Regions from separate parts of the Halalkalibacter oceani genome, predicted to be linked through region 3. Evidence: riboswitches for the same ligand, from Rfam matches in the RefSeq annotation. Region 3 holds a riboswitch; each other region holds the start of a gene.
What was found. A riboswitch is a leader RNA that binds a small molecule or an ion and turns the genes downstream of it on or off. The one in region 3 is predicted to bind S-adenosylmethionine.
Positions count from the first base shown of each region.

Region 1: it holds a riboswitch for S-adenosylmethionine, as region 3 does, so the genes downstream of both, ABMB67_RS00310 (2,3-diketo-5-methylthiopentyl-1-phosphate enolase) here and metK (methionine adenosyltransferase) in region 3, are expected to answer to the same signal.
Region 2: it holds a riboswitch for S-adenosylmethionine, as region 3 does, so the genes downstream of both, ABMB67_RS11825 (methionine ABC transporter ATP-binding protein) here and metK (methionine adenosyltransferase) in region 3, are expected to answer to the same signal.

Region 1 is NZ_JBEPKD010000001.1:56,819-61,081, forward strand. It holds gene ABMB67_RS00295 (1,2-dihydroxy-3-keto-5-methylthiopentene dioxygenase) at 1-337, opposite strand, end outside; gene ABMB67_RS00300 (methylthioribulose 1-phosphate dehydratase) at 361-978, opposite strand; gene ABMB67_RS00305 (2-hydroxy-3-keto-5-methylthiopentenyl-1-phosphate phosphatase) at 971-1,657, opposite strand; gene ABMB67_RS00310 (2,3-diketo-5-methylthiopentyl-1-phosphate enolase) at 1,657-2,886, opposite strand; SAM riboswitch class I at 2,974-3,086, opposite strand; SAM riboswitch class I at 3,255-3,406, shown strand; gene ABMB67_RS00315 (sugar ABC transporter substrate-binding protein) at 3,495-4,263, shown strand, end outside.
Region 2 is NZ_JBEPKD010000009.1:67,108-71,370, reverse strand. It holds gene gcvH (glycine cleavage system protein GcvH) at 1-358, shown strand, start outside; gene ABMB67_RS11830 (YusG family protein) at 490-726, shown strand; SAM riboswitch class I at 1,062-1,159, shown strand; gene ABMB67_RS11825 (methionine ABC transporter ATP-binding protein) at 1,293-2,321, shown strand; gene ABMB67_RS11820 (methionine ABC transporter permease) at 2,311-2,967, shown strand; gene ABMB67_RS11815 (MetQ/NlpA family ABC transporter substrate-binding protein) at 2,985-3,842, shown strand; gene ABMB67_RS11810 (carboxymuconolactone decarboxylase family protein) at 4,119-4,263, shown strand, end outside.
Region 3 is NZ_JBEPKD010000007.1:7,351-11,613, reverse strand. It holds gene ABMB67_RS09750 (alpha/beta hydrolase) at 1-616, opposite strand, end outside; gene ABMB67_RS09745 (gamma carbonic anhydrase) at 725-1,249, shown strand; gene ABMB67_RS09740 (DUF1540 domain-containing protein) at 1,393-1,548, opposite strand; gene metK (methionine adenosyltransferase) at 1,770-2,975, opposite strand; SAM riboswitch class I at 3,138-3,251, opposite strand; gene pckA (phosphoenolpyruvate carboxykinase (ATP)) at 3,593-4,263, shown strand, end outside.

The DNA.
Region 1 (4,263 bases), on a different contig from region 3:
ATCCGGCTGTAATCGCCCGTACTTCGTCTTCGGTATGAGTGTGGACCTGCTCGAACTTTTTCAACAGCTTGTCGAGGTCGGGCGTGTCATTATTTAACGAGATGACATCCCATTTTTGATAGCCGCGGCGTTCGGCAAGGGAACGAATGTCTTCGTCAAATGTCGCCAGCACCTCTTCCTTATCGCCATCTGTCAGATGGCAAACCCCTTGCAAACGCTCAGGCAGCTTGCTCGTATCCCAGTGCTCATAAAGAACGTCCTGACTTGCTAAAAAGCTGCGCACCTCTTCTTCTCCGTGAATGACTTCTCCTGTGTTACGAATTTGAATTTCAGCCATTTGATTTTCCTCCTTCAATATGGTTATTTTCTTAAAGCCAGCATCTTAAGATGATAGCTGAATAAAAACTCAAAAGCTTCCAAATGTTTTTTCGCTTCAAAGCCATTTCGTCCCCAGGCGGTGATACCGTGGTTGCGAATGAGCACTCCGTAGATGCCTGGAGCGATCCGTTCGGCGACCGCGTCTCCCAAGCGGGGGAGATCGGCGTAATTTTTAACAATCGGCACGGTGATCTCGCCATCCTCATCCCAAATGTTAAACGCTTTGATCAGCTCCTGACGACGGAAGGTGATTTCACCTTGTTCGCCGTACAGCTCTGAGATGACATTGTTGTCAATCGTATGAACATGAAGCGAGCAGCCGGCATCGGTTTTTTCGTAAATTCGTTGATGAAGCACCGTTTCTGCTGATGGCTTGAGATGAGTTTCCTCAAGCGGTTGGCCGTTGCCGCCGACTAGTAAAAAATCCTCGGCTGTCCGTTTTCGTTTGTCTTTGCCACTTGCGGTGACAAGGAAAGAGAGCGGCGAGTCGCTGACCTTGATCGACAAATTTCCGCTTGTGCCCGGGAACCAGTCGCGGGCGGCCAGTTCATCTTTAATGTCAGCAAGCTCATTCCATTTTTCCTGTACTGCTTCACTCATTGATGCTCACTCCTTTTTTCGCTTTCAGCCCGGCTATCACTTCATGGAAGGACGAGAAAGCCGTATGACGGAGGCCAAGCTCCTGACATTTCTCAAGCAGAAAGTCATCACAGGCGAACACTTCATCGGCGAGCTTGGCTGCCTCCAGGTCGGTAATTGAATCGCCGATAACGATTCTATAATAATCCTCGGCGGAATACTGCCGCAAAATCGACGGCTTGCAGCAGCCGCAATCATTTGTGCAGTCAGCGTCGCAGGCGTGAGGCCAGAGAATCTCGATCGTCTCGCCGCTGAAGTCGCTGCCGTTGCAATAAAGGTTATCAGTCAGCTTGTAGGGAGCGAGCATCGGTTCGACGAAAAAGTCAATTCCGCCGCTGACGACGTTAAAGTCGAAGCCGTACTCCTTCGTAAAGTCCAGCAGCTGCTGAAAGCCTTCGCGTATCGTCGCCTGCCGCTGCACAAAGGCAATGATCTCCGCTTTTCGTTCCACCGGAATGAGAGAAAACAGCGCGCCGACTCCTTCGCGTATCGAAATCCGCTGGGCGAGGATTTCGTCCTTAATCTGCTCCCAGCCGGGCGGGGCGAATTCCTTCATAATCGCGATAATATTGTCCTTAGTGGTGATCGTGCCGTCAAAATCACAGAAAATGATCGGCTTTCGTCCGTCAATTGAACTCATCATCGCTGCCCCCACAGCTCAAGCGCGGTGCGCAGCTCGGGTTGCTGTCCGGCGGCTTCATCAAGAGTCTGTCCGGCGAGCACAGCATCGATCGCCGCTCTAAAGGCACGGGCCCCGGCATCAGCGCCGGCCGGATGGCCGTGAATGCCGCCGCCGGCGTTAATGACCGCGTCGTGGCCGAAGTCATTGATTAAAAGCGGTGTCAGCCCCGGATGAATCCCGGCCGATGGAACCGGGAAGGCCGGCTTGAGCTGGCTTTGCGTGGTCAATGCTGTCGCAATGTCCTGCGTTTCCTGCTTTTCCAAAGCGACGCTGCCATAAGGAGAAGGGAAGAGGACAAGGTCGGCGCCAGCAAGGCGCAACAGCTTGCCGAGCAGCACTTTGTTGGAGAAGCCATAATAAGGCGAGCCGGTCATCGCCCCGGAAACAGCCGGGTGGGCCATTAGCGGTACGGCAATATCCGGATCTTCGGCTAGACTTTGCAGCACATCAAGGCCGTAAGCAAACACATTAAACAATAATGCGCTTGCACCGAGATCGACTGCGCGCTTCGCCTTTTCTTTTAAGTCGAACGTCCGTCCGGTCAAGTTGACAGCGTACAGCGTTCTTTTTCCGGTTTCTTCATAGGCCTCAGCCAGCGTCTGGACGCCGGTCGTAATCCGCTGTTCAAATGGGGTCAGCTCATTATCAAACAGAATCTCATCGTCTTTGACAAGGTCAACACCGCCAATGGCCTGCTGCTTGAGCTGCTGCTGAAATTCACCAATGTCCTTGCCGATCATCCCTTTAAAAATACTCATTAACAGTGGGCGGTCAAACACATCGAGTCGTTCCCGGACGCCACTGATGCCGAATTGCGGACCAGGAAATTGGGCTTCAAGCTGGGGCGACAGCTCAATGTCGACAAGCTTGATTTCTCCATCGAGGGATAGCTTGCCGAACATCGTCGTCAAAATCGCTGCCAGATCCGCGCTGAAGTTGGCGGCAGGGTAGGCGATTTTAATCAGGCCGACCGTCCGTTTGCTGGAGAAATAACGGTTGTCATCCGCCGTTGGCACAAGCTCTTCGACAGAGATGACTTCTCCTTTGTGCTTTTCAAGCTGCTTCTTTTCCAGTGCGGGAAGGTTTGTCCAGGAGCCGATTGTCAGGCCGAGCGCGATGCCTTCCGCTTTTTTAGCGAGGTCGCCTTTTTGGTCAAACACCTTGTAGGTTGCCGTAATATGACTCATCGTAGCGGAGTCCTCCTTTCGTTACCATCACAAAAAAATCCTCATCTTTTTTGAAAAAGAAGAGGACCCATTCTATGATTCTATGTCCTCTTATCTGTCAGCTTTGCGCTTGAGAGAATTAGCACCTTGAATCAACCGCTCGGTTGAAACAGGTTGCCGGGCTTCATCGGGCTCGTCCCTCCACCTGCTCTTAATAAGAGTATTCGTATTGGTATTGTCGTTAGAAAATGATGTAATGAATTATGCCAGAGGAAGAGTCGTCTGTCAATTATGAATTATTTTTGCGAAAATCTATTGACAAAACGAATGTCTGACTCGTATGATTACTCTCAGAATTCAAAATGTAAAACATAAAATTACATGATTCACTCTTATCGAGAGCTGGCAGAGGGAATTGGCCCAATGAAGCCCGGCAACCGGTCTGTTCATCAAGGAGATTGATGGAAGCCTAAAAGGTGTAAAGACACGGTGCTACATCCAACAGCTCGTTTTACATGTGAAACGAGCTGAAAGATAAGAGGACGGAGCCAGTCCATTCCGCCTCTTTCTCGATCGTGAGTGAAAGAGGCTTTTTTATGTTTTGCCGACAAAAAAGGGGAGAGAGACAAATGAAGAAAAATAAGTGGTGGAAATCAGTAGTGGCAGCGGCGCTTGCCGTAACGCTTGTCGGCTGCGGAGCTGGAGAAGAGTCAACAGGAGAGCAGGGCGGTGGAGCGGAAAGCGACACGATCGAAGGTGTGCCGGAACGATTTGCCGGCGGTGAAGAAACGAAAATCAGAGTGATCCGCAAAATCGGCGGCGATGATCATACAGCGCAATATTTGGCCGGAGTAAAGGAAGAAGGAGAGGCACTCGGCTTTGATGTCGACGTATTTACAGCAAACGGCGATACGGCCCGTTATCATGATGCAATTTCTCAAGCGATTGATGCTGGCGTTGATGGGCTGATTTTATCGCATGGCGACGATGCGGCGACCTATGATGCGGTTGAGCGCGCCCGTGAGGCGGGAATTGAAGTGGTTACGTTCGATTCGATTGCTGAATTGGAAGAGATTGAAGGCGTAACGCTGACTTCTCAGGATGACGAAGCATTGGCGACGCTGGCGCTTGACCAGCTCGTTGAGGATTTCAACGGAGAAGCGAACATGATTTATCTTTGGGTTGACGGCTTTCCACCAATGGTACGCCGCAACAACGTCTATCAGGAAGTGCTTGCGGCAAATCCGGGGCTGAACGAGCTTGAACGGTTTGGGGTCGCCTCTGAGGATACGTCGACACAGACACAAAATGCGGTCGCGGCGATGCTGAACAAATACCCTGAAGGGGAGATTGATGCGATTTTTGCGACATGGGACGCCTTTGCGATCGGGGCCGCTC
Region 2 (4,263 bases), on a different contig from region 3:
TTCTGAAGAGCATGAGTGGGTAAAAGTTGAAGGAGATAAAGTTCGTATCGGGATTACGGACTTCGCTCAATCCGAGCTTGGCGACATCGTGTTTGTCGAGCTTCCGGAAGTCGGGGACGACATCGAAGCGGACGAGCCTTTTGGCAGCGTAGAATCGGTCAAAACGGTTTCTGAGCTTTATGCTCCTATAAGCGGCAAGGTTGTTGAAGTGAATGAAGAGCTTGATGATTCTCCTGAATTTGTCAATGAATCCCCTTATGAAAAAGCGTGGATGATCGTTGTCGAGCCAAGCGATTCTTCAGAAATTGACAAGCTGATGACAGCGGAGCAATACAAGGAAATGATTTCAGAGGACTAAAAGAAAGCTAATGGAGCTGGGATAAGCAGGTTGATGTTACCTGTTGCCCCAGCTCTTTTTTCTCGTGCGACGGCATCGTAAAACGATGAAAGGGCACCATAACAGTAACTTCTGATAAGGAGGTTATGAACATGGGATTTGTCCGTGTCGATGTAACAGGACAAGTAAAAGGGAAATACGAAGCGGGGACGCTGAATCTTTACATTGGTGACACCCAAATTGGGAAAGTGTCGGAAACGAGTCAAGGCCTGCAGCATGACATGTTCCAGGGCTATGAATTTGAACAGGACAAAATTTACCGCTATGAGCAAGAAAAACCCGAACAAATCACCTCCTATGTCGACAGCTGCGAAGAAGGCTGGTGTTAAAGAGCTGTATCAAAAGATGGTTTTCCTTTTGATACAACCCCAAGCAGTAAGCGAAGTCTGCGCCTTATGTTTAAAAGTCTGTACCGAAGCGTTTTTCTTCGGTACAGACTTTGCGCAGAACGAAGCCACTGCCAGCAGTAAGGCATCGCTATCCACTAAGTATTTCCCCTGGCACACTGGCGCCTTCTTACCATGATCTCTCCTCCTCTTAAATAGTTCTATTTTTCAGAAAATATCTTCCATATCTTCCTTTAACATTGGAAAAGGCAAAAAGATTGACAAGTATTTTTTCCTCGTGCTATTATTTCTTCATGCTAAAAGTAAGTATAATTTAGCTCTTATCGAGAGCGGTGGAGGGACTGGCCCTGTGAAACCCGGCAACCATACCAATGGTGCTAAATCCTGCAAAGCGGAATGCTTTGAAAGATGAGAGAGAGGCTCGTGTTCGCAACCTTTCTGTTCATTTGCTGATGCACAGGAGGGTTTTTCTTATGAGAAACGTTCTGACATCCAGGAAACAAGTACTGTGCAAAAAGAAAGTTAAGTGATCGGAAAGGTGTGATTTGATGATTACGTTGCGCGATATTTACAAAGTATTTCAGACGAAGGATGGTCCGGTCCGTGCGGTGGACGGGATTGATTTACAGATAAACGAAGGCGAGATCTTTGGCGTTATCGGTTATAGCGGCGCTGGGAAAAGTACATTGATCAGAATGGTGAATATGCTGGAACGGCCGACTCAAGGGGAAGTCACGGTAGCCGGGCGCAACCTTTCGCAGTTACATGAGAAAGAGTTGCGGAAAGCGCGACAGGAAATCGGGATGATCTTTCAGCATTTTAATTTGCTTTGGTCCCGTACCGTGCGCGAAAACATCGCATTCCCGCTTGAAATCGCCGGAGTAAAGAAACCAGAGCGTGATCGGCGCGTTGATGAATTAATTAAACTTGTCGGTCTGGCCGGCAGAGAAGAAAGCTATCCTTCACAGCTTAGTGGCGGTCAAAAGCAGCGGGTCGGGATCGCCAGGGCCCTGGCGAATAATCCGAAGGTTCTTCTATGCGATGAAGCGACATCCGCTTTAGATCCGAAAACAACGGACGCGATTCTCGACTTACTCGTCGACATTAATGAAAAGCTTGGATTGACGATTATCTTGATTACGCATGAAATGCATGTCATCCGGAAAATCTGTCATCAGGTCGCCGTAATGGAAGCGGGCAAGGTCGTTGAGCAAGGGCCGGTACGCGAAGTGTTTAGAAAGCCAAAAGAGGCGATGACAAAGGAGTTTGTCAAGCAAATAACCGAGCCGGAGGAAACAGCCGACGCGATTTCGCATATGCTGGCTGAATCTCCTGAAGGGAAAGTTGTCCAACTGACATTTGTCGGAGAAGAAACAGAGCGGCCGCTTATTAGCCAGCTGATCCGTCAATTTGATATCGACGTCAATATTGTTCAAGGGAAAATAACGAAAATCCAGGCGGGCTCTTATGGAACGTTGTTTATTGCTCTTGATGGAAAACCCGAACAAATCGAAGCGGCGATTGCCTTTATCCGCAGTAAGCAGGTTGAGGTGGAGGTGATTTCGCATGTTGAATGAAGTGAAATGGGACGGATTGTGGAATGCGACAGTGGAAACAGTTTATATGACCGGCATCTCCGTAGCGGCAACATTCTTCCTCGGTCTTATTCTCGGCTTGATTTTGTATTTAACAAGTAAAGGGAACCTGTGGGAAAACAGGTTTATCAACCAGCTGTTCAGTTTATTTGTTAATGTTTTTCGCTCTATTCCATTTATTATTTTGATTATTTTACTGATCCCGTTTACGCGTGCCCTTGTCGGTTCGATGCTTGGCGCGAACGCCGCCCTGCCGGCTTTAATTATTGGAGCGGCTCCTTTTTACGCGCGGATGGTGGAAATTGCTCTCCGTGAAATCGATAAAGGGGTCATTGAAGCCTCCAAGGCAATGGGTGCGAGCAACTGGACGATTATCCGCAAGGTCTTGATTCCGGAAGCGTTGCCGGCGTTACTATCCGGCATTACCGTGACGGCGATCGCGCTCGTCAGTTATACGGCGATGGCCGGAGTGATCGGCGCCGGCGGTCTTGGGCATTTTGCCTTTTTGGAAGGATTCCAGCGTTCCAACAGTCAGATTACATTCGTGGCAACAATAGTCATCGTGATCATTGTCTTTATTATTCAATGGATCGGCGACTATTTTACCAATAAAACAGACAAACGATAACGAAGGGGGAAACAAACATGAAAAAGTTTTTACACTTGATTGGAGCAGCGACATTGGCCCTGTCCTTGGCGGCGTGCGGGGGCACCGATGAAGAAGCACCTGATACGGGAGCGGATGAAGCAGGTGAGGCGCAGGAGGAAGCTGTTACATTAAGCGTGGGGGCATCAGCTGTGCCACATGCTGAAATTCTTGAAGCGGCGAAGCCTTTATTAGCAGAAGAAGGAATTGAGCTCGAAATTGTGCCTTTCCAGGATTATATTTTGCCGAACCACGCGTTGCGTGACGGCGATATTGATGCAAACTATTTTCAGACGCCGGGTTATTTAGAAATGCAGATCGAAGAAAATGATTATGATTTTGTTAGTATCGGAGAAGTACACGCAGAACCGATCGGGATTTATTCACAGGAGTACAGCAGCCTCGATGAGCTTCCAGAGGGCGCGAACATTATTATGAGTGATTCAATCAGCGACCATGGCCGGATTTTGCCGATTTTTGAACGTGCCGGCTTGATTGAGCTGGATGTAGCGGAAGGCGAGCTTGCCACAGTCGATAACATTGTCTCCAACCCGAAAAATCTCCGTTTCGGTGAAACTCAGGTTGAAGCAAGAATGCTCGCGCCATCCTTTGAAAGCGGCGAAGGAGATGCCGTGGCGATTAATACGAATTACGCGCTGGAAGGCGGCATCGACATTGAACAGTACGGAATCGCGTTTGAAGGGGAAGACGTCCTTCAACCGAACTTAATTGTTGTCCGGGCTGAGGATGAAGAACGTCCAGAAGTGTTAAAGCTGCTGGAAGTTCTCCAATCCGAGGAAATCGAACAGTTTATTTTAGAGACGTATAACGGAGCCGTTATTCCGATTTCACAATAACAATTAAATAAGAAGAAAGTGGGAGTGTGGAGAAAAAGGTGTTCCCTTTTTGCCACACTCCCTTTCTTTAATTTAGCTTTTGCGGCTGGAGTGTCCATGTACTTTCCCTCTTTATCCGGTCATCTTTGGAGCGATGATGTATTCGGCAATGGTCGGGCCGACTAATAAGGGAGTTTATCATCAATTTGTTTTAACCATCCAGCATCGATCAGTCCTGGCGAATATTTAAGGGCAATTTACAAATAATAAGGCCATTACTAAAGGAGGCTGAAAAGGATGGAGCAGCAACAGGAGAACAGTCCAATCGAAATGGCGCTACAGGATTATAAAGAAGGAATCGGTTTTTTTACCGAAAAAATGCCGCAAATCGCCAAGAAATACAATGCTTTCACTGAGGCCTGTTTTGCCAAGGGGAAGCTTT
Region 3 (4,263 bases):
CCTCACCAGCCTGGACGACTAATAAAGGGACATTCGGAAAGTTCTCCGGATAGCGGTGCGCAATCCGCATCGCCTTCACAAGCTCCTGATACCAGCGGATCGAGACCCGTTGGACCCGTAACTCGTCGCGAAGATACGCCGCGCGGACCTCTTCATTTCGCGTCGCGTCCTCGGAACGGATACCGGAATTGGCACTGAAGGTCGGCGCCACACGATGAAAGACTTTGGCCGCCAGCTCCTTTGTTTTCGGCAAAGGCCTACTTAAGCCTAAACACGGCGATGATAAAATTACCCCGTTTACGAGAAGCTGAGGACGTTCCATTAACGTACGAATGACGACAAGTCCCCCCATGCTATGACCAAATAACAGGATCGGCAGCTGCTTGATTTTCGCCTCCTCCATCCATTCTTCAACCGTTTCAATATATTGGTTAAATGATTGAATATGTCCCCGTCTTCCTCTTGTTTTGCCCTGGCCCGGCAAATCACCCATTACGACATCAAAACCGTGCTCATTCCATTTTTTAGCCAGCCATTGATATCTGGCATGATGCTCCCCGGCTCCATGAACGCTTACAATGACTCCGCGCGGCTCTTCTGCTTCCCATTTCCACATGATGTATTCCCCCTTGCTTCTTTTTAGTGAAAAGAAGGAGCCTCCCCTTATAAATTTTGTTAAAATAAGTATAGCGATTTTTTGACTAAAGGCAAAGGAAGTGAGCAGATGATTTACCCTTATAAGCAAAAATACCCGGTCATTTCAGAAAGCGCTTTTTTAGCAGACGGTGTCATTGTCAGCGGTGATGTAACAATTGGCGACGAAACGAACATTTGGTTTCATACTGTCATCCGCGGCGATGTCTCCCCTACACGGATTGGCAACCGTGTAAACATTCAGGATCAGTGCATGCTTCATCAAAGTCCGAAATACCCTTTGCTGCTGGAGGACGATGTCTCAATCGGACATCAGGCGATGCTACATAGTTGTACGATTCGCAAAAAAGCATTAGTCGGCATGGGTTCGATTATTCTCGATGGCGCTGAGATTGGCGAGGGAGCATTTATCGGGGCAGGCAGCCTAGTTCCCCAAGGAAAAAAAATACCGCCGAACATGCTGGCCTTTGGCCGCCCGGCAAAGGTCGTCCGTGAGCTGAATGAAGATGACCTGGCAGAAATGGCCCGAATCCGGCGTGAATATGTAGAAAAAGGCCAGCACTATAAGCAGGTCATTGCCGAGACAAAACAATAAGTGTATAAGATTGATTATTATTATCAATACTATATGTACAACGCAAAAGAGCTTAAGACAAAAGGGTTGGTTCCTTTTGTCTCAAGCCCCGAAGCAACAAATCCGTTCGTTCCAGCACAACCGCTGACATTTGTAAGCACTCTTTAGTGGGTCGGTTCAAAGGTTTTGCAGTCCGTTTCTTCAGAGCGGGCGGCCTGCTCTCCTTTGTGGCTCACGACATAAATTCTGTCAGCGTTACAGTTGTTTCCATCTTCCCAATATACGCAATTATTCACTTCGCATAATACATCTTGCGCCATGTTCAATCACCTCCCTATTCATTAGTGTGACCAAAAAAAATAGCTCCCATACTCTTTAGACGAGTAGGGAACAAAGCGATTGCCTTCCTGCAAAAGATGCTTTCAGCCAGCGATGTAACACCCAGCCGGCACGCTTTCCGCTCATTTCTTGGAGGCTGGGGAAAAGGAAAAAACACCTTTGGCCCAGCCTTTAAAAACCAGGTACATTGTTTCTCTTTTTTTTACAAACCAGCCTGCGCTTTCAAATCGTCCGCTTTATCTGTCTGCTCCCAAGGAAGCTCAACATCCGTGCGGCCAAAATGTCCGTAAGCAGCTGTTTGCTTATAAATAGGTCGACGTAAATCGAGCATTTTAATAATCCCCGCTGGACGAAGATCGAAATTGTCGCGGATAAGTGTAACAAGCGTTTCCTCAGAAACCTTTCCTGTTCCGAACGTATCGACAGAAATCGAAACCGGACGGGCAACTCCGATCGCATAGGCAAGCTGAACCTCACATTTGTCAGCGAGACCGGCCGCGACGATGTTTTTCGCGACATAGCGGGCCGCGTAAGCACCGGAACGGTCAACCTTTGTCGCATCCTTACCGGAAAACGCCCCACCGCCGTGACGCGCATAGCCGCCATAAGTATCGACGATGATTTTCCGTCCAGTTAATCCGGCATCGCCCTGTGGCCCGCCGATGACGAAACGGCCTGTCGGGTTAATGAAGTACTTCGTATCTTCGTCAATCAGCTCTTCCGGCACAACCGGCTTAATGACATGCTCCTTCAGATTGCGCTGGATCTGCTCCAGGGAAACTTCAGGATGATGCTGAGTGGAGATAACAATCGTATCAATCCGCAGCGGCTGATCATGTTCGTCATATTCAACGGTAACCTGTGTTTTTCCATCAGGTCGTAAATAAGGAAGAACATCTTCCTTCCGTACTTCTGTCAAACGTCGTGCTAATTTATGGCTTAACGAAATCGGAAGCGGCATAAGCTCTTTCGTTTCATTATTAGCATAACCAAACATTAAGCCTTGATCCCCCGCACCAATCGCTTCAATCTCTTCATCGGTCATCTGGCCTTCGCGCGATTCAAGCGCGCGGTCAACACCTTGCGCAATATCAGCGGATTGCTCGTCAATCGACGTAAGAACAGCGCATGTTTCGGCATCAAATCCGTATTTGGCACGAGTGTAGCCAATTCCTTTAATCGTTTCCCGGACCGTTTTCGGAATATCAACGTATGTGCTTGTCGTAATTTCTCCCGCCACAAGGACAAGACCTGTCGTCACAGACGTTTCGCATGCTACACGGGCGTTTGGATCCCGTTTCAAAATTTCATCAAGAATTGCATCTGAAATCTGATCACAAATTTTATCAGGATGTCCTTCCGTTACAGATTCAGACGTAAACAAACGACGGCTTCTTTTCTCTGTCATGATTGATTTCCTCCTTTAAACACTGCCTTCTCTCTAGCATGTGTCTTTCTTTGAGACGGCACTCATGTCCCACAGAATGGGAGATACCTTCCTGGTTAAGACGTGTATAAACGATAAAAACCCTTTTCCATCGAGGAAAAGGGTTGAATGTTTACCTTTCGCCTCTTATCGTTCAAGGCAAATAGCCTTGCAGGTTAGCACCTTTAACACTCATGGCTTTGAGTATTGGTTGCTGGGCTTCTTCGGGCCTGTCCCTCCGCCAACTCAGGATAAGAGTATCCGTTCGACGCATATCATATCGCACATCACGTGTACTGTCAACCGCAAGTGGACAAGATTAACATAAGGAAACGGGTTGATTCTTCCTTATCATTATCTGTCCGGTCATTCTACCTGATACTTCCATCTTATGCAGAAGGAAAAAAATGTCGACAAAATAACCAGTTAATTGGATGACAGCCTTTTTTGGCTACACAGGTACCTTTTTTTCTTTATAATTCGCACGATAAAAAAAATTCGCTAATAGTATAGACTATTAATCTAAATGTGTTATACTATTAACCAAGTTAAAGCTGTTAATGTTAACCAAATTATATGATGAAAGAAAGGGTGCGGCAATGAAAACGATTAGCCTACAGACAGAACTAGCAGAGTTACTTAATCAGGACCAGGTCCATCATGATTTACCGATCTCATCTCTAATCGAGGAGGCGTTAATGCGCGGCGAAGGAAAGCTTTCTGTTACCGGTGCATTAAGCGTCGAAACAGGCGCCTATACGGGCCGCTCCCCTAAAGATAAATTTATTGTGAAGGAAGAAAGCGTTAAGGATAAAATTAACTGGGGAGCTGTAAACCAGCCGATCGAAAAAGATGTTTTTACCCGTCTTTTCCAAAAAGTTGTCCGCCACTTAGGGCAAAAGGATAAACTTTACGCGTCAAGAGGCTTTGCCGGCGCCGATGAAGGATTCCGTTTACCGTTAAAAGTCATTAACGAATTTGCCTGGCAGCAGCTTTTCGCCCGTCAATTGTTCATCCGTCCGACGGCTGAAGATGCCGAATCTTACGATAATGCGTTTACGATCGTTTCAGCGCCAAGCTTCAAAGCTGATCCCGCGGTCGATGGTACGCTGTCCGAGACCTTTATTATCGTCTCCTTTGAGGAACGAATTGTCCTCATCGGCGGAACCGAATATGCCGGAGAAATGAAAAAATCGATTTTCTCCGTGATGAATTACTTACTTCCTGAGCAGGATGTCCTTTCGATGCACTGCTCGGCCAATGTTGGCCG